DNA from 3 places in the Photobacterium japonica genome. Region 1 is predicted to be linked to each of the others. Evidence: predicted binding sites of a transcription regulator. Region 1 holds the regulator's gene; each other region holds the start of a gene.
What was found. Region 1 encodes CRP, which controls carbon source genes, mostly activating them, when cyclic AMP is high. Its sites were predicted from a motif close to TGTGANNNNNNTCACA; they were not measured.
Positions count from the first base shown of each region.

Region 2: recB (exodeoxyribonuclease V subunit beta) is a predicted target of CRP. The motif match lies at 1,656-1,671, and genes of this name have one in related genera.
Region 3: mlc (sugar metabolism global transcriptional regulator Mlc) is a predicted target of CRP. The motif match lies at 6,159-6,174, and genes of this name have one in related genera.

Region 1 is NZ_JAKJSN010000007.1:191,626-199,644, reverse strand. It holds gene L4C36_RS01445 (phosphoribulokinase) at 1-777, shown strand, start outside; gene L4C36_RS01440 (OsmC family protein) at 1,099-1,503, opposite strand; gene crp (cAMP-activated global transcriptional regulator CRP) at 1,777-2,409, shown strand; gene L4C36_RS01430 (hypothetical protein) at 2,587-2,775, shown strand; gene L4C36_RS01425 (DUF1338 domain-containing protein) at 2,852-3,670, opposite strand; gene astD (succinylglutamate-semialdehyde dehydrogenase) at 3,707-5,191, opposite strand; gene astA (arginine N-succinyltransferase) at 5,203-6,225, opposite strand; gene L4C36_RS01410 (aspartate aminotransferase family protein) at 6,363-7,586, opposite strand; gene L4C36_RS01405 (aminodeoxychorismate/anthranilate synthase component II) at 8,014-8,019, opposite strand, start outside.
Region 2 is NZ_JAKJSN010000061.1:10,607-18,625, reverse strand. It holds gene recC (exodeoxyribonuclease V subunit gamma) at 1-1,489, shown strand, start outside; gene recB (exodeoxyribonuclease V subunit beta) at 1,870-5,505, shown strand; gene recD (exodeoxyribonuclease V subunit alpha) at 5,498-7,648, shown strand; gene L4C36_RS19790 (disulfide bond formation protein B) at 7,756-8,019, opposite strand, start outside.
Region 3 is NZ_JAKJSN010000010.1:67,701-75,719, reverse strand. It holds gene L4C36_RS03305 (hypothetical protein) at 1-372, opposite strand, end outside; gene asnS (asparagine--tRNA ligase) at 529-1,929, opposite strand; gene L4C36_RS03295 (hydrogenase expression protein HypA) at 2,273-5,125, opposite strand; gene queE (7-carboxy-7-deazaguanine synthase QueE) at 5,325-5,993, opposite strand; gene mlc (sugar metabolism global transcriptional regulator Mlc) at 6,265-7,479, shown strand; gene L4C36_RS03280 (amidohydrolase family protein) at 7,600-8,019, opposite strand, start outside.

The DNA of each region.
Region 1 (8,019 bases):
ATGAACATCAATGCCGCTTGGCTGGAGGGGGACAGCTTTCACCGCTTCACCCGCCCCGAGATGGATGTCGAGATCCGCAAAGCCAAAGAGCAAGGTCGCCATATCAGCTACTTTGGCCCGCAAGCCAATGACTTCCCGCTACTGGCCGATTTTTTCCGCCAATACGGCCTGGATGGTAGCGGCCAATACCGCCGTTATCTGCATACCTTCGATGAAGCCGTGCCTTATAACTTGATGCCCGGTACGTTCACCCCGTGGCAGTCATTGCCAGAAAATACCGATGTGTTGTTTTATGAAGGGTTACATGGCGGGGTGGTCGACGGTGACACCAATGCGGCACAGCATGTCGACTTATTGATAGGCATGGTGCCGATCGTGAACTTGGAGTGGATCCAAAAGATCGTCCGCGATACCCGCGATCGGGGTCATTCGCGTGAGGCGGTAATGGAATCGATTGTTCGCTCAATGGATGACTACCTCAATTACATCACCCCTCAGTTTTCTCGCACCCACATTAACTTTCAGCGCGTGCCGACGGTAGACACCTCTAACCCATTGAGCGCAAAAGCCATCCCCAGTTTGGATGAGAGTTTTGTGGTGATCCGCTTTCGTGGGATCAAGAAGGTCGATTTCCCTTATCTGCTGTCGATGATCCAAGGCTCCTTCATGTCACGCCATAACACGTTAGTCGTGCCCGGCGGCAAGATGAGTTTTGCGATGGAGCTGATCATGCGCCCCTTGATCCAACAGTTGATAGATACCGGGAAGATTGGGTAGGAAAAGCAGGGACGAAGAACAAGTTTGCGCGTTTATAGGGACGAGTGTCGAGTCAGAGCAAAAGCAACAAGAGACGAGTTTTCGAGTAGCGAGTGACGAGTAAGAGCGACTGTGGTCCTGTGGTCCTGTGGTCCTGTGGTCCTGTGGTCCTGTGGTCCTGTGGTCCTGTGGTCCTGTGGTCCTGTGGTCAAAATACCGCTTCTCATTCAAGATTCAAGTACTTCAGTTCTCGCTCTTACCATAGGGCCTTAGGGCCCAAGGACCGCTCTCGACCACCCTTGCTTTTCCGCACTTACTCGCCCCTCGTCCCTTCTTTCTGTCTTACGCTTCAATGATCTCGTACGAGTGAGTCATTTCTACGCCTTCACCCAACATCAAACACACTGAGCAGTATTTCTCTAACGAATCCGCCACGGTTTTTGCCACCAAGGTTTCATCCAACCCGTGGCCAGTCACCACAAAATGCAGATTGGCCGAGGTAAATAAACGCGGCGCTTGCTCACGACGTACCGCTTTGATCTGCGCTTCACAGGCGGTGATCGGCTGGCCCGCAGACGTTAACCCGCTCACCACATCCACCGAACTGCATCCCCCTGCTGCCATCAAAACCAGCTCCATCGGGCTGGGAGCTTTTTCGCCACCATTGCCGTCCATCACCACACTATGACCTGAATTTGACTGGCCTAAGAAGGTCATCCCTTCTACCCATTTAACGCGTGATTGCATTGCATTCTCCTTACTACTTTTGAGGGATTTGGGCACTATCTAACAACCGTGTGATCATGTGCACACTTATGGGTATAAAATGGCCGCGCCCGATAGATCAATATCAAGAAAAGCGTGCCGAAAAAAGATAAACTCTGAACTAATTATTCAGGTCAGCTTGCAGCCTTGCCGTTGACTGAATATCCTAAACGGCGAACTACATTATTGTTAGGCCCGGCCTCAAACGTATAGGGACGTCGTTGTTGGGCAACAAACGCAGAGGAAGTTAGTAATATGGTTCCAGGTAAACCTCAAACAGATCCAACTTTAGAGTGGTTTCTTTCCCATTGCCACATTCATAAGTACCCGTCAAAAAGCACGTTGATTCATGCGGGTGAAAAAGCTGAAACGCTCTATTACATCGTTAAAGGTTCTGTTGCTGTTCTCATCAAGGATGAAGAAGGCAAGGAAATGATCCTGTCTTACCTAAACCAAGGTGACTTCATTGGTGAGCTAGGTCTGTTTGAAGAAGGCCAAGAGCGTACCGCATGGGTACGTGCAAAGACCCCTTGTGAAGTGGCTGAGATTTCATTCAAGAAATTCCGTCAGCTGATCCAAGTCAATCCAGACATTTTGATGCGTCTGTCTGCACAGATGGCAAGTCGCCTACAAGTGACAAGCCAGAAAGTGGGCGACCTTGCGTTCTTGGACGTAACCGGCCGCATCGCGCAAACATTGCTGAACTTGGCGAAACAGCCAGATGCAATGACGCACCCAGACGGCATGCAGATCAAGATCACCCGCCAGGAAATTGGTCAGATCGTCGGTTGTTCTCGTGAAACCGTTGGCCGTATCTTGAAGATGCTGGAAGAGCAAAACCTGATTTCTGCTCACGGTAAAACGATTGTGGTGTACGGTACGCGCTAAACGTACGGATCACACCTATAAAAAAAGCCGCCATGTGCGGCTTTTTTTTGGCTTAATGTATCGCCACAGAGCATATTTGTTAGCGAGCTCACTCTTTTCCTTGTTTGCCACGTCCACACTTGATGCTACATTATGCATATCAAGGCACTCTGATTTCTATGGATGGAAATACACGCAATGGACATTGAACGTTTCTCCCAGCATCACACCACACTCTCAGCTGGCACCACCTTCCCACTGCCGACAACGGTAGAGCTCACCGGGTTTAGTGATGGACGATCTTTCTTGGAACAACAGGAGCTTCCCCGTTATGGTACCGCGCGTCCTGGGTTAGAGATTTCCCCCCTCGACAGCCGCCACCTGTAAATACGGCGACCACCGCACCGTGTAATGAACTCGCTATCGAACAGGGATGGCGCGGGGTGCTATATTTCTCGTATGGCTACGGCTCTCTGGCCATCACAGGCACATCAGTGCTTTCGAAGATCTTATCGGCTGACGCTTCCACAAACCCCGAATACAACGCTTCGCCCTCAGCGGTCGGATAACGTTTGGCAAACTCATAAAAGCCACCGGGAATGGTGTATACCCCATCGATAAAGCCTACATCGACCTGATCGGCCAAGGTCGCTGACTGCTCCAGCATCACCGCAGGCGACCCTTTCACTTCACCGCCTGACGCATTAATAGTAAACCCATTGTGTTGCAGCAGATGGTTCACTTCTGCCACCTCAGTAAATTGTTCAAGGTGATTAATGCTGACAGTAAAATGGTTCGCGCCAAAGCCGTGTGCGGCCAACCACCCCGCATATTCGCTTTCCGCATACAGCAACTCATAGGTGGCGTAGTCCAAATCCCAAACTCGCCCACCAAACAAGAACGACGGATCCCGCATCACCGATTCCGGCACCTGCTCAATCAAATCCCGTACGGTTTCTTGGAACAAAGCACTGAATTGCCCCACCATCAATTCACTGATGAACACTTTCGGCGCAAGGGGATTAGGGTGCTCAAAATGCTCGGCATAGAGCTTTTTCCCGTCAAAATGGTATTTCCCCATCGGCTTATACCCGATCGCAATGAAGGGCGCGGCAAGTCGGTCTAACCCGACTTTGGGTAAATTAAACGTCCGCAATGCGATGTGATCATTGTGCAGCGGCTCTTCTTCCGTCAGCAAGTCATGTACCTCTTGCGCCGACGGGCATAACCGCTGCACATAGTCTTGCCACAAATTATCAAACAATTGCACTACCCGTTCCATCTCATCCCCTCCTCACAAGGTGACATCACTCGCTGTCTATTCGCTGTCTATTTCGCGGTTTAGGTCGCTCCCCATGCCAGGGATCGGCTGGGCGGGCAACTCGGGGTGCGCCCCTTCCATCGATGCCATGGGATAGGCACAGTAATCGGCAGCATAATACGCACTCGGGCGTAAGTTACCCGATGCCCCCGGCCCACCGAACGGTGCATCGCCACTGGCACCGGTCAACGGTCGGTTACGGTTCACGATCCCAGCGCGAATATGATCGAGAAAATACGCCCATTCCGGATCGTCGGTCGAGATCAACCCGGCGGATAACCCAAAGCGGGTGGCATTGGCCAACGTCACGGCGTCTGCCAACGTGTCATAACGCACGACCTGCAACAAGGGACCAAAATACTCTTCATCCGGCAGCGCCACGACGGCAGTCACATCGATGATCGCAGGCGTCACGATCGCCCCTTGCCCGCGCGTGGCGGTTAGCAGGCTGTTTCCCCCTAATGCCACTAAGTCCGCTTCGGCTTGCACGATACGATCGGCGGCGGCCACGGATATTTGTGGCCCCATAAACGGCGCTGGGGACGCAAAAGGCCCATCGATATGCAGCTGCTGCGTTAACGTTACTAAACGCGCCACCAACTGCTCCCCTTCCTCTCCACGCGGCACATACAATCGGCGTGCACAGGTACAACGTTGACCGGCACTTAAAAACGCCGACTGAATAATAGTGTAGACAGTGGCGTCCAAGTCGCCATAGTGCGGTGACACCACCAAGGGGTTATTGCCGCCCATTTCCAGTGCCAACATTTTCTCTGGGTGACCGGCAAACTGACGGTGCAGCAGGTGACCCGTGTGTGCACTGCCGGTAAACAACAGCCCATCAATGCCGGATGACTGCGCCAAAGCTTCTCCTGTTGCCCGTCCGCCTTGCACCAAATTGATCACCCCATCCGGCAATCCTGCTTGCTGCCACAATGTCATCGTGATTTCCGCGACCTTGGGCGTCTGCTCTGAAGGTTTAAAGACCACGGTATTGCCCGCTAACAACGCAGGCACAATGTGGCCGTTCGGCAAATGGCCTGGGAAATTATAGGGGCCAAAGACCGCCATCACCCCTAAGGGGCGATGCCGCAGCACCGCCTGTGTTGTGCCTATCGCCTTCTGTTTTTCGCCAGTACGCTCGTGATAGGCACGCAATGAAATCGCAATCTTACCGACCATGGCGCCCACCTCGGTGCGGCTTTCCCACAACGGCTTACCGGTTTCCTCTGCAATCACGGTGGCGAGCGTTTCTTTGTTGGCTTCAACCAGCTGGGCAAAACGCTCTACCCACGCCTGCCTGTCCGACAATGACGTATGGCGCCACGCCAGCAAGGCATCGCGGGCACTGGCCACCGCCGCTTCCACTTGGGCTGGCGTCGCCGCGTGGCCTTGCCAGACCGGTTGCTCGGTAAACGGGTTCAGCGACACCATGGCTTCGCCTTCGCCTGCGAGCCAATGTCCTGCTATCCATTGCGTCATAACACGTCTCCTTATTGAACAATCAAACGGATCGGATCGCCTTGCTTTACCTGCAACGCGGCGGCCATGTCGGCACGGATCACGGCTTGCGCGCCCGCTTCCGGCCCAGCGATAGACACCGGCCCCACCACGGCCCGAAACCCAGTAAACGAAGTATTGCTGATCACGCAATCTTTTCCGTGTTGAGGGTCACCAATCACCACCTGACACTGTTGTGAATGGCGTACCGATTCAATATTGCGCAGTTCGCATTCAACGGTCGGGCCAGCGTCAAAGATGTCGACATAGCCGCGACAGCTAAAGCCTTCTTTCTCCAACAAACGCAACGCCGGGCGGGTATTGTCATGGACTTCCCCGATCACCGCCTGCGCTTCTGGGCTGAGCAAATTGACGTAAATCGGCAGCTTAGGCATCAAATCAGCAATGAAACCTTTCTTACCTATCCCCGTCAGATAATCGGCTAAGGTGAAGTCAATCGAGAAGAAATGGGCTTTCAACCAATCCCAAAACGGCGAGTTACCGGCTTCATCAGACACGCCACGCATTTCCGCGATCACGGTGCGGTCAAAGCGTTCAGTGTGCTGCGCCAGCATTAAGAAACGGCATTTCGATAACAAGCGGCCATTCATGCCGACGCGCCATTCGGGACGTAAGAACAAGGTACATAACTCACTCACGCCAGTGTAGTCATTGCCAAAGGTGAGGATTTTCACCACGTTGTGCACATTCAAACGCTGTGATGAGTGCACTACCGTGCTGAGGTGGTAGGTATAAAAGGGGCTGTCGAGCCCCACGGCCGCTTCAATGGCGGTCGTACCGGCTATCTCACCGGTCTCGGTATCTTCGGCCACCATCAGGTACCCTTCCGGCCCCGGTTGGATCACCGCTTTAGCAAAGCTGTCTTCGGAATGTTGAATGCGGGCCGCCAAGATCTCTTCGTTAACCGGCAACGAGGTAAACCCATGGCCAGATGCCTCCGCACATTGCATCAATGCGGGTAAATCATTGGCGGTAATCGGTCGAATCACTAGCATCGTCTTCCCTCCTGATGCCCATAAAGGCGCATTGCTTGAGTGCTCATTGTCGCCCGACACGGCGGAGGCATGGGTAACAATGCGTCCTGCATGCTCGCCCATGCCCATTCATTTGGGGTGCTTATTATATGAGGCACTTATTGCGGTTGTGCGTATACCTTGGCAATGGCACGTTCCAATCGCGCCATCCCTTCGTTGAATTCTTCACGGCTGATCGCCAGCGACGGGGTAAACCGCACCACATCCGGCCCCGCCACCAGTACCATCACCCCTTCCTCCCCTGCGGCAACAAGCACATCACGGGCGCGGCCTTGATAATCACTGTTCAGCGCCGCCCCCAATAACAAACCTTTACCACGAATGTCACCGAACATCGGATAGCGACCATTGATGTCCTGCAACGCCTCTCGGAACCAGTGTTCACGCGCTTTGACACCGGCCAAGAAGTCAGGATCAGCAACGGTACGCACCACCGCTTCAGCGACGGCACAGGCCAATGGGTTACCCCCATAGGTCGAGCCGTGCGTGCCCACTTTCATGTGCGCCGCCAACGCTGTCGTCGTCAGCATGGCACCAATGGGGAAACCGCCGCCAAGCGATTTGGCGGTACTCAGGATATCCGGCGTGATCCCTAACCCTTGGTAGGCATAAAAATCGCCGGTACGGCCATTGCCGGTTTGTACTTCATCGAAGACCAGTAAGGCATTGTGCTGATCACACAGATCACGCACCCCTTGCACAAACGCGGGATCCGGCGCGATGATGCCCCCTTCCCCTTGCAGCGGTTCCATCATCACCGCACAGGTGCGAGATGACATGTGGGCTGCCAAAGCGGCAAGATCGTTATACGGCAGGTGGGTCACATCGCCCGGTTTCGGGCCAAAGCCGTCAGAATAGGCGGCTTGCCCCCCCACCGTCACAGTGAAAAAAGTACGGCCATGGAAGCCTTGGGTGAAGGCGATGATTTCGGATTTTTCCGGTCCAGCGGTGTCTGCGGCATAGCGACGAGCCAGTTTCAGCGCCGCTTCATTGGCTTCGGCGCCGGAATTGGCAAAGAACACCTTGTCGGCAAAGCTGTGTTCGGTCAGTAAACGGGCCAGACGCAGTGCCGGCTCGTTGGTCATGACATTACTAACATGCCACAACTGCTCAGCTTGCGCAGTCAACGCCTGCACCATTACTGGGTGACAATGCCCCAAACAGCTGACGGCGATCCCGCCGGCAAAGTCGATATAATCTCGGCCGGCCTGATCCCAGACTGTCGCCCCTTGGCCTTTTACCGGGATGATTTGCATCGGTGCGTAACACGGCACCATCACCTCATCAAACACCTGACGATCTACCGTCTGTTCCTTTTCCATTGTCGTATCCTTCTTTGTTCACTGCCTTAAACACAGTATTTACATTTTATTAACCAATTCCAATAGCAGATTATGTTTTTATTTTCTGCACGCGACGAGGTTAATCCCTACGATGTACATAGTTATGCGTTTTTATGGCAAAGTTATTAAGACCAAAAAAAGACAAACTGTATTTCCTTTGAGGAAATAGCGTGCCCAACGGTAAGGAAGTGAATAATTGCTCAGCTCGATAAGAGGCCGAGAAGCAAAGAAGAAAAAGGAAGAGGTGCCACAATATGGCATGTGATCACGCGCTATCTTGGCCATTTTCACGCATAAATGCAGGCATTCAGTAGGAAAAGAAGCAAATTAGGAGGAGATGAAGCACGGGGTTAAACCAACAGGCAGCACAATCAACTGCCTAAAAAACACGGTGTTGAAGAGGTAATCAGAT
Region 2 (8,019 bases), on a different contig from region 1:
GCGTGTCAGTCAACGTTTTCTCGCGGGGCAGGTGAACTTCTGTACCTTGATGCCGATGCGTTCTATCCCGTTCCGTGTGGTGTGTTTGCTGGGGATGAACGATGGGGCTTACCCGCGCAATATTGCACCGGAAGGGTTCGATTTAATGAACGGCCGTACCCGCGCCGGCGACCGTTCTCGTCGTGATGATGACCGCTACCTGTTCTTGGAAGCGATTCAATCGGCACAAGAAATTCTGTACATCAGCTTTGTTGGACGATCAATTCAGGATAACGCCGAGCGCGTGCCGTCGGTCTTGGTCAGTGAGCTGGTGGAATATTGTCAGCAGGGCTATTGCCGAGAAGGTGATGAAGCCTTGCCTGTCGATCAGTCAGGCGACAACATCAAAGCGCAGTTGATCCATCATCACCCGTTGGTACCGTTTAGCCCGAACGCCTTCATGGGCGAAGAGGCCAGTTTTGCGGCCGAATGGCTTCCCGCGGCCAGTCGCAGTGGTCACGCCAGCCAGGCGTTCCAGATCAGCGCGTTGCCAGCCGATACGCAAGATGAGGGGCCGGTACGTGTGCTGGAATTAGCGGAATTGCAACGTTTCTGGCGTTTGCCGGTACGCTATTTCTTTAACCGTCGCTTGAAAGTCTTCTTTGAGCCGCCACAAGGGGTGATGGAAGACGATGAACCGTTCGTCCTCAATGGCTTAGAAAGCTACCAGTTACGTGACAGCTTGTTAACGCTTTTGCTGGAAGCGCGCCGCACACAAGCCGATGATAACAAGGTTTATCAAGCGTTTGCCGATGAACAAAAAGCCGCAGGACATTTGCCAATTGCCGCGTTCGGTGAGTTGGATTTGGCGGTTACCCGCGCAGAAGTGCTGACACTTGTCGATACGATTACGCCGTACACCCAGCACCCTCAGGATGATCATGAGGTGGATTTGACCTTCACCGTCGACGGGCAGGTTGTGCAGTTACAAGGGTGGCTGAAGCAGCGTTATCAGGGCGGCTTAGTGCGCTACCGCAGCGGTAAAATTCGTCCGCAAGATCACCTGACCGCTTGGCTGGATCATTTGTGCTTGGCGGCGGCTGGGAAAGGACAAGAGACACACCTGATCGGCACGGATATCCATCTTAAGCTGAAGACGGTAGAAGCCACTCACGCTCGCGCGTATTTGCAAGACGTGATCGAACTGTATTTTGACGGCCTGAATCAGCCTTTGGCGTATTTTCCGAGAACAGCAAAAGCGGGTATTACGGCATGTATTGGCCGTGATGGCGGTTGGAAAGATGACGAGGACACACGAGAGAAGGCATTGGGAAAAATGGCGGACAGTTTTAACGACAGCTATTTGTTCCCCGGTGAAGGTAGCGATACTTACATTGCGCGTGTATGGCCACAGTGGAACGATGAACTGGCGCAAGCGGCATCACAATTGGCCGGCCGGGTATTACAAGCCGCGATATTAGGCAGCGAAGTCGTGGAGGATGACGCGTGATACTGAATGTGCATCAAAGGAATAGAAAGAAGGGATCGCGAAACAAGAAGTAGTGTGGCCGTCAGCAAATCATTGTTATTTGTAGGGTGTTTGCTGTACGACCACCGGTGCAGAGGTAGACCACGTTTCTGGCGGCGATACTAACCAATGCTAGAGGGGCAAACCGTGAGAAAGTTCTCACAATACGGGGACTGCTATGTGTTTGCTCGTGTTTAAACTCAAACTAAGTGTTTGATCACACAGGTGATGTGATCCTCATCACTGCTGATGAACGCCAATAACGCGCCTTTGCGATGCGAAGGCCATACAAGATGATCAATATGATCCTTCGGGATGCCGCATGATCGGCCCCGTGGGATCCTTCATTGGAAAGACACGCCATGGATAACGTGAACGTTGCCAATACACTACAGCCGATGACCTTTCCGTTGCACGGGGCGCGCTTGATTGAAGCCTCGGCCGGTACCGGCAAAACCTTTACCATCGCCAGCTTGTATTTACGCTTGCTGCTCGGCCATGGCTGTGAGGCATCACGGCATGCCCAAGAACTGACGGTGGAGCAGATCCTGGTGGTGACCTTCACCGAAGCGGCCACTGCCGAATTGCGTGATCGTATTCGCGCGCGGATCCATGATGCCCGTTTGGCGTTCAGCCGAGGGGTGAGTCATGATCCGGTGATCGCCCCGTTGCTGGTCGAGATCCCGGATCACAAAGCGGCGGCAGCGATTTTGTTGAATGCCGAACGCCAGATGGATGAAGCGGCCATTTATACCATTCACGGTTTCTGTCAGCGTATGTTGACGCAAAATGCGTTTGAATCCGGCAGTCGTTTTAATAATGAATTCATTACCGATGAAGCCCCACTGAAGCAGTTGGTGGTGGCCGATTATTGGCGTCGGAATTTCTATCACCTGCCGCATGCGTTGGCGAGTGAAGTTCGCCAGATTTGGGCATCCCCTGCGGCACTGCTCAAAGACATCGGTAACAGCCTGACAGGCGCGCCCGTCACCTTATCGGTGAAAGCGTTGAGTGATTCGTTGGAGCAGTTGCATGCCACGAACATGCAGCGCATTGATGCATTCAAAGCACAGTGGCGTGAGCATGAAGGGGATTTCGAGGCTCTGATCGCCAACTCTGGCGTGAATAAACGCAGCTATACCAAGAAAAGTTTGCCGACCTGGTTGGCCGAGGTGAGCCAGTGGGCCGCGCAGCCTACCGCTGATTACGCGTTGCCCGATAAGCTGGAACGTTTCCATCAGCAAGTGCTGATTGAGAAAACGCCGAAAGGGGAGCCGCCAACACACGCTGTGTTTGAGGCGGTTGCAGATTTATTGGATAACCCCGCCAACTTGCGTGATCCGCTGATCGCCCATGCGATTGAAGCGTGCCGTGAATTGTTGGTGGAGGCCAAGGCGCGCAAAGGCTGGCTATCGTTTGATGATTTGCTGACTCAGTTGTCGGCCGCGATCGATAATGATCAGGATGGCCTATTAACCAGCCGGATCCGCAGTCAGTATCCGGTCGCCATGATCGATGAATTCCAGGATACCGACCCGCTGCAATACAGCATTTTCAGCCAGATTTATCATCAGCATCCCGAATGTGGTTTGTTCATGATCGGGGATCCCAAGCAGGCGATTTACGCCTTCCGTGGCGCTGATATTTTTACCTATATTCAGGCGCGCCGTCAGGTGACGGATCATTACACGCTGGATACCAACTGGCGTTCAACGGCAGACATGGTGGCCTCGGTGAATACGATTTTTGCCGAGCCGGACAGCCCGTTTATTTATGATCAAGACATTACCTTTTTGTCGGTCAACCACAGCCCGAAAGCGGCAGAGCGGCATTGGTTTCTTGACCAAGAACGTCAGCCTGCGCTGACGTTTTGGCTGCAAGAGGCTGAGCCGGGTAAGCCTGTGACCAAAGGCAGCTACCAAGAGGCGATGGCCACCGCGACGGCGGCACAGATCCAGCATATTTTGACATCCTCACAGCAAGGCGAGGCGTACTTTGCTGATAAAAATCAGCACCACGCCATTGAGGCGGGCAACATTGCCGTGTTGGTGCGCACCGGCAGTGAAGGCAAGCTGATCAAAAACGCGTTGGCGGAGCAAGGTATTGCCAGCGTGTATTTGTCTAACCGTGACAGCGTCTTTTCCAGTGCCGAAGCAGCCGATGTGCAGCGTTTGCTGCAAGCAGTACTGACACCGGAAGATGACCGTGCGTTGCGTGCGGCGTTGGCATCCCGCCTGTTTGCGCTGACAGCGGTGGAGTTGGACACACTGAACAACAGTGAGCTGGAGTGGGAAGTCGCCATTAACAGCTTTAAAGGATTCCGCAAACAGTGGCAATCCCGCGGCGTGATGCCGATGCTACGCAGTGTGATGGCACAGCACCAAATTGCGGAGCGCTTGCTGGCCGATGAGGGGGGCGAACGTCGCTTGACGGACTTACTGCACATCGGTGAGTTGTTGCAAGCGGCCAGCCAGACTCTCGACAGTGATTATGGGTTGCTGCGTTGGTTGGCGGAAAACATGGCGGAGCCCAACGGCAACGTCGATGAACAAATTCTGCGTCTGGAATCAGAACGTAACTTGGTGCAAATCGTCACGATTCACAAGTCCAAAGGTTTGGAGTATGACGTGGTGTTCATGCCCTTTGTGTGTAGCTACCGCGAAGTCGACAGCAAAGGGGAGGTGAAGTATCACGATGAAACCTCTCACCAAACGGTCTTGGATATTGCCAAGCACAGTGACGCCATTGAAAAGGCCGACAAAGAACGTTTGGCCGAAGATTTACGTTTGATCTACGTGGCCCTGACCCGTGCGGTTTACGGCTGTTACGTCGGCATGGCAGCGGTACGCAATGGCCGCAGCACCAAAGAGCCGACGGGCTTGCACCGTTCTGCGATGGGGCACTTGGTACAAAACGGTGAAGCGGGCGGGGTGGCGGCGTTGGAGCTGGCCTTAGCTAAATTAACCGAAGGGCCTGCCAGTATTGCCGTGGTCGCACCGCCAGAAAAACCGGCATTGCCGTGGCAACCGATTGAAGAGGTGATGGCCGCGTTGTTGCCGCAGCCGTTTACGGCGTCACTAGAGCGTAACTGGTGGATGACCAGTTATTCGAGCTTGGTGAAGCAGGGGCATCAAGCCCACCATGATAGCAGTTTGGATCTGCCGGGGTTCGATATTGATTCGGTGGTGGATGTGACGGTGAAAGCGGCGGAGGAAGCCGCGATGAACACCGGTGACGTGGCGGTAGAACTGGACGATCTGACACCTGCACGTTCCATTTACACTTTCCCTCGCGGGGCAAGACCGGGCACCTTCCTGCACACCGTGTTTGAAGAGATTGAATTTACCGCCCCCGTCGACAGTCCGGAAACGGTCGCAACGCTGACGGGCTTACTGGAAAGAGAGCAGTACGATCTGGAATGGTTGCCGGTGTTGCAGCAGCTGATCCACGATGTGTTGCATTGCCCGTTGGATGGCAAGACGTTACGTTTGGCGGAGAAAACCCCGTCGCAGCGACTAACGGAAATGGAGTTTTTACTGCCAATTGAATTGTTGCAGTCAGCCATGCTCAATAAAGTGATCGCTAAACACGATGAGGTGTCGGCGCGTGCGGGTGAGCTAGGCTTTGCTACTGTGAGTGGGATGCTGAAAGGTTTCATTGACTTGGTGTTTGAGCATGAGGGCAAATACTACGTACTGGACTGGAAATCCAACCATCTGGGGGATGATGCGAGTGCGTACCACGGCGATGCCTTAGTTGAGGCGATGCGCGATCACCGTTATGACTTGCAGTACCAGATCTATGCGTTGGCCTTGCAGCGTTTCTTGCGCAGTCGGATCCCCGATTATGATTATGACCGTCACTTTGGTGGGGTGTATTACTTGTTTTTACGTGGCATTGAAGCAGGCCGTGACAGCGGTATTTTTGCTGCGCGACCGAGTGCGGCACTGTTGGCCGATTTAGACCGTTTGATTGATGGAGAGCCGCTGGATGCTTAAGCGATTAGAAACTCTGACCCAGCAAGGGCTACTGCGTCAACTGGATTACCAGTTCGCCAAATTTATTGCCCTGCGCAGCCCTGAGGCTGCGCCTCTGGCAGGGTTCGTGGCGGCGTTGCTCAGTCATGAACTGGGGAAAGGCCACGTTTGCCTGCCGCTAGAACGTTTGACGGCACCTTCTTCGTCCGGTCCACTGTCGCTGTTTGGATTATCGTCTTCGGCTTCCCTGACCTTATTAGCCGAACTGCCTGCGCCTGAAACCTGGGGGGCCGTATTGGCCACCTTGCCGGTGGTGACGGACATGACGGGCAAAGGCGTGCAGGTTAAACCGGCCGCGACCCCATTGGTGCTGCAAGATGGGCGTTTGTATCTACACCGTTATTGGGCCTTTGAGCAGCTGATCGCGAACAAATTGAAAGCCGCGGCGCAGCCAACGCGAGCCGATTTCGACAAAATGTCGGTGATGCTGGATACCTTGTTCCCACGCACCTACACCTACTTGATGCAATCGCTCATGCAGTTACGTCATGCCGATACGAACGATGGACAAGCGGTCGATACCCCTGCGCGTCGTCAGCAAGAAGTGTGTGATAAGTTGGATGTGGCGCATCCTGAGCAACTGGATTGGTCAGCGATTGATGCGGTGTTGACGGCGGCCGATCGGGTTGATGGCCTGAATGCGTTAGATACCTTAGTGCCGATATCGGCTTGTTTAAATTGGCAGAAAGTGGCTGCTGCCGTGGCGATTACCCGTCAGTTTGCGGTGATCTCCGGCGGGCCGGGTACCGGTAAAACCACCACGGTGGCCAAGCTGTTGGCCGCATTGGTGATGCAGGCGGATGATCACTGTGGTGGAGATGGCGAGCTGGGGGGCGATGATGTTGCCACACCGACCATCAAGCTGGTGGCGCCGACCGGTAAAGCCGCAGCACGTTTGACGGAATCCATTGGCTCTGCGATCCAATCGTTGCCAGTGTCACCGTCCGTGCGTGAACGGATCCCGACCCAATCCAGTACCTTGCACCGTTTGCTGGGTTCGGTGCCCCATCAGGTGGATTTCCGCCATCATAAAGATAACCCGCTGCACGTGGATGTGCTGGTGATCGATGAAGCCTCCATGGTGGATTTGCCCATGATGGCCCGTGTGTTGGATGCCTTACCGCCGCACGCCAAATTGATTTTATTGGGTGACCGTGATCAGCTGGCGTCGGTAGAAGCCGGTGCAGTGCTGGGGGATATCTGTGCATTTTCCCATCAAGGATACAGTGTGGCGCAGGCGCAGCAATTGAGTCAGTTAACGGGCTATCAATTGCAGGCTAATACGGCATCAGACCTGCCGCTCAGCCCGATTGCAGACAGTCTGTGTATGCTGCAAAAAAGCTACCGTTTCCATGCGCAGTCGGGGATTGGTCAGCTGGCAAAAGCCATCAATGCCGGCCGTCCGGCGCAGGTGGAGGCCGTGTGTCAGTATGGCTATAAAGACATCCAGCATTACCCGCTCAGCGCCGACAGTTATCAGCGCATGATCAGCATGACGGTGATGTTCTATCGCCACTATCTGGATTTGATTGAGCAGCAGGCTGAACCGAAAGCGGTATTGGACGCTTTTGCCTCGGTCCGTTTACTGTGTGCGTTGCGCGAAGGGGATTTCGGCGTGACGGGCTTGAACCAACGTATCGAGCGTGAGTTGGTTCGAGCGGGTAAGATCAGCCAAACCGACGATACGTGGTATGTGGGGCGACCGGTGATGATCACTCGTAACGACCACGGTTTGGGGTTGTATAACGGGGATATTGGCATCGCAATGATGGCCCCTGCGGATCCTGAGTCCGCGACACCGCCGACGTTGCGGGTCTATTTTGATATGCCAGACGGCACCATTCGTAGCGTACTGCCGAGTCGCTTGCCGGAGCATGACACTGTGTATGCGATGACGATTCACAAGTCACAGGGCTCGGAATTCAGTGATACGCTCATGGTGTTGCCGGCCGACTTTACGCCGATCCTGACCCGAGAGTTGGTGTATACCGGCGTGACTCGTGCCAAAGCGCGTCTGTACCTGTTTGCCCAACCGGACGTCAATCAGCGTGCCGTGCGTTTGCGTACGGAGCGTGCCAGTGGACTGGCCGCGTTGTTATGTTAAAGACTTAGGCTGCCTGCTGATGGTGGCGGTAAGTACCGATGATACATTATAAAAACACCCGCCTTGTGCGGGTGTTTTCGTTATTTGTCCCTTTGTTTTTCCATTTGTCAGCGAGTAAACAACCAATAACTGACCGGATTATCTGGGCATTGATACGGGCCGCATTCCACAAAGGTGATGATCACATTGAGCAAGACGGTGATCAGAGCAAACAGGCAGGCAGCACGACCCAGCCCGCTGAGGGTATGCTGCTTGTCATGCCATGCGGTATTCCACAGCACCAATAAGACTGCGACCCCTAAAATGGTGGCACCAAACAACACAAACGCCCAAGTGTAATAATGCATGCCTAAAATAGGGCTGCCATAGCC
Region 3 (8,019 bases), on a different contig from region 1:
AATAACACGCTTGAATTCTTTTTCACTTGGCATTTCAAACATCGCTTGGTTTTTGAAAGCCGTCGGCTTGAACGCACGCATCACTTTTTTGGCGTCCACATCAATCGGTTGCCCATTATTTTGAATGTTAGGTCTGCCGACAAGCGCGGTCAGAAAACACCAGCATGGGTAGGGAATATCAGAACGATTTTCAGGTTCGCGTTTGTAACGTGACATCCAATCAGAGATTTTTTTCTCTTGTAGGCCAGTTAAAAGGGCAAGGGTGGCGGAATCATAACCGTACTCTTTAAGCAGGTTAATAATTTCAGCAACTTCTGATACGAAGGGTTTGGCCCATTGGCTTGCTGGCGTGAGGGTGATTTCTCTGATCATAATTGACTCATGTGAATTAGTGTTGCTGCTTATCTGCGATAAGCGGATAGCCTAAGCTTATTCTAACCCTGTAACCAAGTCTATTGACCCGTTTAATCTGGGTATAAAAAAAGCCACCCGGAGGTGACTTTTTACTGCTTTTGAGCGAACTTCAGATTAGAAGTTTGCAGAGCGTGGTGCACGTGGGAATGGGATCACATCACGGATGTTTGCCATGCCAGTTACGTACGTTACCAAGCGCTCAAAGCCTAGGCCGAAACCTGAGTGAGGCACGGTGCCGTAGCGACGAAGGTCACGGTACCAATCAATGTGACTGGCATCGATACCCATTTCAGCAATGCGCTTGTCAAGTAGCTCTAGGCGCTCTTCACGCTGAGAACCACCGATGATCTCACCGATACCCGGTGCCAATACATCCATCGCAGCAACGGTTTTGCCGTCATCGTTCATACGCATGTAGAACGCTTTGATGTCTTTCGGGTAGTTTTTAACGACAACCGGTGCTTTGAAGTGCTCTTCCGCCAAGTAGCGCTCGTGCTCAGAAGACATGTCAATGCCCCACTCAACATCGAACTCAAACTCACGGCCAGAATCTTTTAGGATCTGGATAGCGTCTGTGTAATCAACTTGTGCAAAATCAGACGTCACGAACTGCTCTAGACGAGTGATTGCATCTTTGTTGATACGATCAGCAAAGAACTCAAGGTCATCACGACGCTCTTCTAGTACCGCTTTGAATACATACTTCAGCATGTCTTCTGCAAGTTTAGCGACATCGTCCAACTCGGCAAACGCCACTTCCGGCTCAACCATCCAGAATTCCGCTAGGTGGCGGCTAGTGTTTGAGTTTTCAGCACGGAATGTCGGGCCAAAGGTGTACACTTTGCTTAGCGCACAAGCGTACGTTTCAGCGTTTAGCTGGCCAGAAACCGTTAGGAACGTTTCTTTACCAAAGAAGTCTTTATCAAAGTCCACTTCACCCGCATCTGTCATTGGTGTGTTCACCATATCAAGTGTTGATACGCGGAACATTTCACCCGCACCTTCACAGTCAGACGCTGTGATCAGTGGCGCAGACATCCAGAAGAAGCCTTGCTCGTGGTAAAAGCGGTGGATCGCTTGTGATAGACAGTTACGCACACGCGCAACCGCACCAATTACGTTTGTACGTGGACGTAGGTGTGCCACTTCACGGAGGTACTCAATAGAGTGGCGTGTTTTCGCCATTGGGTACGTGTCAGGGTCTTCAACCCAACCCACGACTTTAACGTCAGTGGCCGCAAGCTCAAAATCTTGTCCCTTCGCTGGAGACGCAACGATTTTACCCGTCACCTCAACAGAGCAACCAGTCGTCAGTTTAAGTACTTCTTCCTGGTAATTATTTAACTCATTAGGGACCACGGCCTGAATCGGGTCGAAACAAGAGCCGTCATAAATGGCAAGAAAAGAGATCCCAGCTTTGGAATCACGACGTGAACGGATCCAGCCGCGAACAGTGACTTCACTGTCTACCGCGAGCTTACCGCTAAGTACGTCTGTTACAGGCGCGTAAGTCATGTGTAAATTATTCTCCGTTAAGGCACTTTACTTGTGTTCACTAAGGGCAGAATTCCCTTAGACACAGTCCAAAGACAACATATTACCTGTCTTACGTTTCGCTTCAAGCCTTGTTGTGACCTTAAAGCGTGATTTGATGGCGCAATTGCACGAAATATAGAAAGGGGCGCACAATAATTGTGCGAATTTACATGGGCCTCGGTGGTGTGATGCGGTGATACGATTAAAAAAAGACGTGCCACCGAGATGAACGCGCCACCCGCATGAGGGTGGCGTGTATTAAGCAGGCACATATTAAAGATGTGCATACAGCATCGCTACGTGTGGTTAAAGAAAACGGCCACTATGGGGCGGGCGTTTCCTCTAGGTAAGCACACTGTTGCCCATCATTGAGGATCGTCCCAGTTGGTGGTCCCGCTGGCTCTTCGGTGTTCTCGCTTTCGCCGGGTGTGTCGCCCTCCGTTGGGGTTTCACCGTCTGTGGGTGTTTCATCGTCGGCTGGCGGTGTTGGCGGCGGTGGTTCTATGGGGGTTACGTCAGGCACGTCACTGGCCGGGATTAACGTGACAATGTCACTCCATAGTTCACCGTCAGTGGCGGCGAACGTGCGTGTCTCATCGTCTTGCCAACGGGTTTGATGGTTGAACGCTTTGATGGCCAGTTTCAAACCATCGGTATCGGTGAGGGCAATGCGCTCATTCATGGAGCCATCCAGCGCCTCGTAATACAAGGTACCGTCATCGTCGATTTTCCAGCGGATGTCGATATTGAAACCACACCCATCAGAATCCACATATTGGCCAAGGAAGTATTCGCCAGAGAAGTCATCACTCAGTGTTAAGAAGCGCGAACTGTCACTGGCAAACTGCAGGGCTTTATCATCACTGTTATCGCCGGTATTGCCGATCAGCAGGGTTTCGGTCAACACGGGATTGCGATCAAACCACACTGTTTTACATTGGGTTATTTGGGTTTGATAGTCCTCGAGCGTGCGTGTGGTGACCGGGGTGGTCGTCGCTTGATCCCAGCCAGAATCGAGCGTCGAGCAGGCCGCTAAACTGTCAGGGGCATACTCACGGGTCATCACGTTATCGATGGTGGCGCCATTGTCTGTTTGGCTGAATTGCTTGATAGCCAATAACCGTAAGGTGTACTCGTAATGGGTTAACGCCCAGCGATTAACGGTGGTGCTATCATTGGCATCCGGGAAGAGGGCAAGATAACCTTCCTCTGTGAGTGCCCATTGGCGTGATCCTGCTTTGAGATCGGTATGGCGGTACATCTCCCACGTGTTATCGTCACGCAGAATGTGCGCGCTGATCTCGCCATCTTCAGAAATTTGCACCAAAGAATGGCCGATCAGAGTATCAAGGCGCGCTCCCGTAAACCGTTCATCCCCGCCACATTCAGTGACCGCGTTCAGGAAAAGACCTGCGGTGGCTTGCGCCGTATTGCCGAAGTCACAGTTGTCAAACGGGGGAAGGTTGTCACGGCTGGCGGCACTGATAATTTGCGCTTTGGCGTCATTATCGAAACCCGAATAGTGGTATTCCGTATTTTTTAGCAGGACTTCCCCGATATTGACAAAACCACGATCCGCAATCAGGAACAGATTGGTGCTGTTAAAGCGGTAGTTAGAAGCCAGTTGTTTCATGATGTCGGGCACATCAAAGCGAATGACCGATTGGCCTGCCACGGTTGTCGGTGCCCAAGCGCCAACTTCCTGAACCGCCCATTCGTCACCTGCAATATTGTTCCAGTAACGCAGGGTAAAGAAATTGTCATCAATCAACTCGACCACAATGTTGTCACTGAGTTGAAAGCCGTTAACGTCGGTGATGTTGGGACCAATATTGGCCAGCGGCGTGATCACCTCATCCAACGTCGTATAACCGGCATCAGGCATCTGAATGGGGAATACACGGCAGGTATCTTGATCATTGCTGGTGTCACACAGCAGGTAGGTTTCCCCTTCCGGTCGCCACGTAAAGTAAAAGCCAGAAGCCCCTTCGCTGAATGTTGCGTCGGGTTGGATATAACGCGTGACGTAGTGATTGTTTTTACTCGACAAAAAGTCATGCATTTTTTTGCCATTCAGAGAATATACGTTGGCATCCAGCGTGATCCCCGCTTTATCGTCAATCGAGAGGGCGGCATCCGTCAGTAGTGCGGTGGTTTGGGTGGCGAATACGACGCGCAGGTAACTGAACAGGCCTTTCCAGCCGTTGCTGGTTAATACCTGATGGGTAATGTCTTCTGTGCCGAAAGCGGTTGATTCACTGAAATAGGTGAAAAAATCATTGAGGGAAATATCGGCATTACCGGACTTTTCCCAGCGAAATTCATTGACCGTGGTTTCGGTACCGTCGTATTGGGTGCTGTCGACCAAAATGCCACTGCCACTGTTATTGGTAAAGCTACCCACCTGCCAATATCCGTCACCCAAAATGGCTTGAATATCGGCAATCGCAGCGGCTTGCTCGGTAAAGAAACGTTCCACGCGGCCGGTTGTCATGGACTGCACGATAGACAAGGTCATGAGCTCTTTCAGGGTCAGGCCTTGCACGCTGATTTTCGGGAACAAGGTATCACTGATGTCAGTGGCCATACTGTTGATGTCTTGTAAGGCAAACAAGACCTTACCTTGTGGGGCGTCATTAAAGATTTCGCTGAACACCCCCCAGCCACCATCTTGAACCACACGTTGCGTAAACGCGTAATAGGCCAGTGACGATTCCAGCGTAATGGCGAGCCGTTCGGTGGCGAGGGGGATCATATAAAGCCCTTCCGGTAACGCTTCACCCAAGGTGAAAACCGGTACGCCAGCAGGGTTCATTAACAGCACAGCATTGATGCGATATTGTGTGCCTGCATCAAGCTCATAGCGGCCATCACCCTGAGAAACCCAGCGGGTAATATCGATGGATTCAAACACCTTGCCGGTGTCATCCAGCCACACGGCCGCGAAGTTTTGTTCGGTGAGATCTTGCACCGCGTCCGCATACGCGGTGGGGAACAAGGTGGGTTGCCGCTGAGCCAGCGTCATACTGGCCGGTAAATCGACCGAGACCGTGAAGGTATTGGACACCGGTGTCGGTGTACCGGCAACAGGCGTGGGTGTATCGGTGCCACCTCCGCAGGCAGCAAGGAGCAGGCTGCAGGCAGCCCAGAAGCATTTCCCTAGATAACGGCGCATAGGTATTCCCCAAACAATCACAATGAATAAACAAGATGTGTTATTGCTTTTTTGCTTAACTTTTTTGCTCAGTATAGAGATTGCACACCGAGGCCGTGTTAAGAAGGAAGACGTGTCTTGGAGATTGGGCGGCTGTCGTAGTATTGAGACAGCCGCGAGACGCGCGCAGGGGATGAGAATAGCGCGAGACGTAAGGCGGTTAGGCAATCGCCAGGTATTTATGGGTCTGAATCGACAAACGCCAGTTACGCGAGATACACGTTTCAATGCACAACTCGGTTGCACGTGGCTTTTGGCTGATCGGCTGTAATGCGATAGTCACATTACTTTTCAGGTCTTTGCCTGCCAGTAAATCATCCAGTTGTTCGATGTCTTTTTCGGTGCCAACAGGGTGCTTAATTTCATCCGCACGCTCAAGGGCACTGGCCAGTACGGGTAACTTCGCTTTCATATTGATTTTTGGCGACACGGTTACCCAGGTACGATCGGTCACAAGGACCTCTGACGTGCCACTGGTTTCAATTTGACATTGGAAACCGGCAGCCTCTAACGCCATGGTTAACGGGCGAAGATCGTAAATACACGGCTCACCCCCCGTGATGACCACATGCTTGGCGGTATACTGCTGGTCAATCAGCAGTGCGACAACCCCGTCGGCATCCAATGCGGTCCAAAGGGGAGAGTCACCGTGCTTCGCCATGATGGTGTCGATGGCGACTTCATCTTGCGGTTCGGCACTCCATGTTTGCTTGGTATCACACCAAGCGCAACCCACTGGGCAGACTTGCAGACGAACAAAAATGGCTGGGACACCTGTAAAGACGCCTTCACCTTGAATGGTTTCAAACACTTCGTTGATTTTATACACCGCAAACCTCGTGGTGAGTTAACATTATTTCATGCAGCCGACGATTATCGCAAAATCACAGGGAACTGTCTTGTGTGTGTTAAATTTTACAAGCAAAAAAACCCACGAAATCGCATCTCAAAAATGGGCTTTAGAGCATGTTTTGCTGTAAAGTTTCTCTCTCATCGTGACCGTGGTCACGTCCTTTGAATTATCGACTTCACAATTACTTCGCAAAGTAAAAAAATTCAATTGGCTAATAACATTGATGGATTTTATCGGGAGTGTAGGCATGTATGTCGCTCAGCCTGGTCATATCGACCATATAAAAAGAAACAATGCAGGCAGCGTCTATAAGCTTATTGATCTTTACGGGCCTATATCTCGAATTGAACTGTCTAAGCGTAGTCAATTAGCACCTGCCAGTATTACCAAAATTACCCGCGAGTTGATCGATGCGCACTTGATCAAAGAAACGGCGATTCAAGAAACCAGCAGTCGTGGACGCCCTGCGATCGGCTTGGTGCCCGCCAATGAAGGCTGGCAGTTTATGTCTATCCGTTTAGGGCGTGGGTATTTAACCATCGCCTTGCATGAGTTAGGCGGCGACATTCTGGTTGAAGAACGCCAAGATGTGGATGTGCTTGAGCAAGATGAAGTGCTCAGCAAATTGATTGCCGAGATCCACACTTTCTTTGCGAACCATGTCAGCGAATTGGATCGTATTACCGCCATTGCGGTGTCTCTGCCGGGCTTGGTGCATTCTGATACGGGGATGGTGTTGCAAATGCCGCATTACCATGTCCACCGCTTAGAATTGGGCCCTGCGATCCATCAAGCGACAGGGGTACCTGTGTTTGTGGGGAACGATACCCGTTCATGGGCATTGGCCGAGAAACTGTTTGGTAACTCGCAAGATGTGGCGAACTCGATTTTGATTTCCATTCATCACGGTGTCGGTGCGGGCATTGTGCTGGATAACGTGATTTTACAAGGCCGCATTGGCAATGTAGGCGAACTTGGACACATTCAAATTAAGCCTTATGGGAAGCGTTGTTTCTGCGGTAACCACGGTTGCTTAGAAACGGTGGCGAGCCTGAAGGCGGTGCTGGAGCAAGTGGAGCAGCGTTTACGCGAAGGGCACCCATCTCAGCTCCATGGTCAGCGATTAACGATTGAGAAAATCTGCGATGCGGCTGTGGCAGGGGATACCTTGGCACGGCAGGTGATTGTTGAGTTAGGACACAATCTGGGGCAAGCCATTGCGATTATGGTGAACTTGTTTAATCCCGAAAAAATCTTGATTGGCGGCGAGTTTAACCGTGCAAAAGAGGTGTTGTATCCCGCGATCATGGAATGCATTCGTACCCAGTCATTGCCCGTGTATAACCGTGATTTGGTGATTGAACAAAGTTGCTTTTACACCCAAGCCACCATGCCGGGTGCGGCATTGGTGAAGCAGGCGATGTATGACGGCCATTTGCTGATGAAGTTGATTGAAGGTTAAAAGCCACAACGAATATCAACGACGAATACAAAAAGCCCCCTCGTGTGTTTACACGCAGGGGGCTTTTTATTGACGCTGATTATTCAGTGATAGGGACGAATGAGCACGACAGGAAGCAGGTTAAATCACCGCTTTACCTTGCACCCAAACCCGCTGCACGTTTTCTTTCTGAGCCAAGCAGATGATTTTTTCCAGAATATCGCGTGGTGAATCAAATTCTGGCCAAATACGCAGGTTGCCGATACTCGGTTTGGCTTCAATCACAATGGCATCAAAGTGATGGTCTTTGGCGAAGACGCCCGTTTGGGCATTCAAAACGTTCGCCCCGCCAGCGGTTGCCATCCAGAACGCTTCAACAAAGCTGACGCGGGCATTGGCTGTGCCGCGTTGTCCTGTCGGTATCATCACATCCACGCCTTCTTCACGCACACGGGAATGACACACCGCATCAAACGCTGCACGGAAGATAGACGGTGACGGTGCGCCGGCAATATCACTGCCTAAACCAATTTGTACGCCGCTATCAAGCAGCTCGCGGGT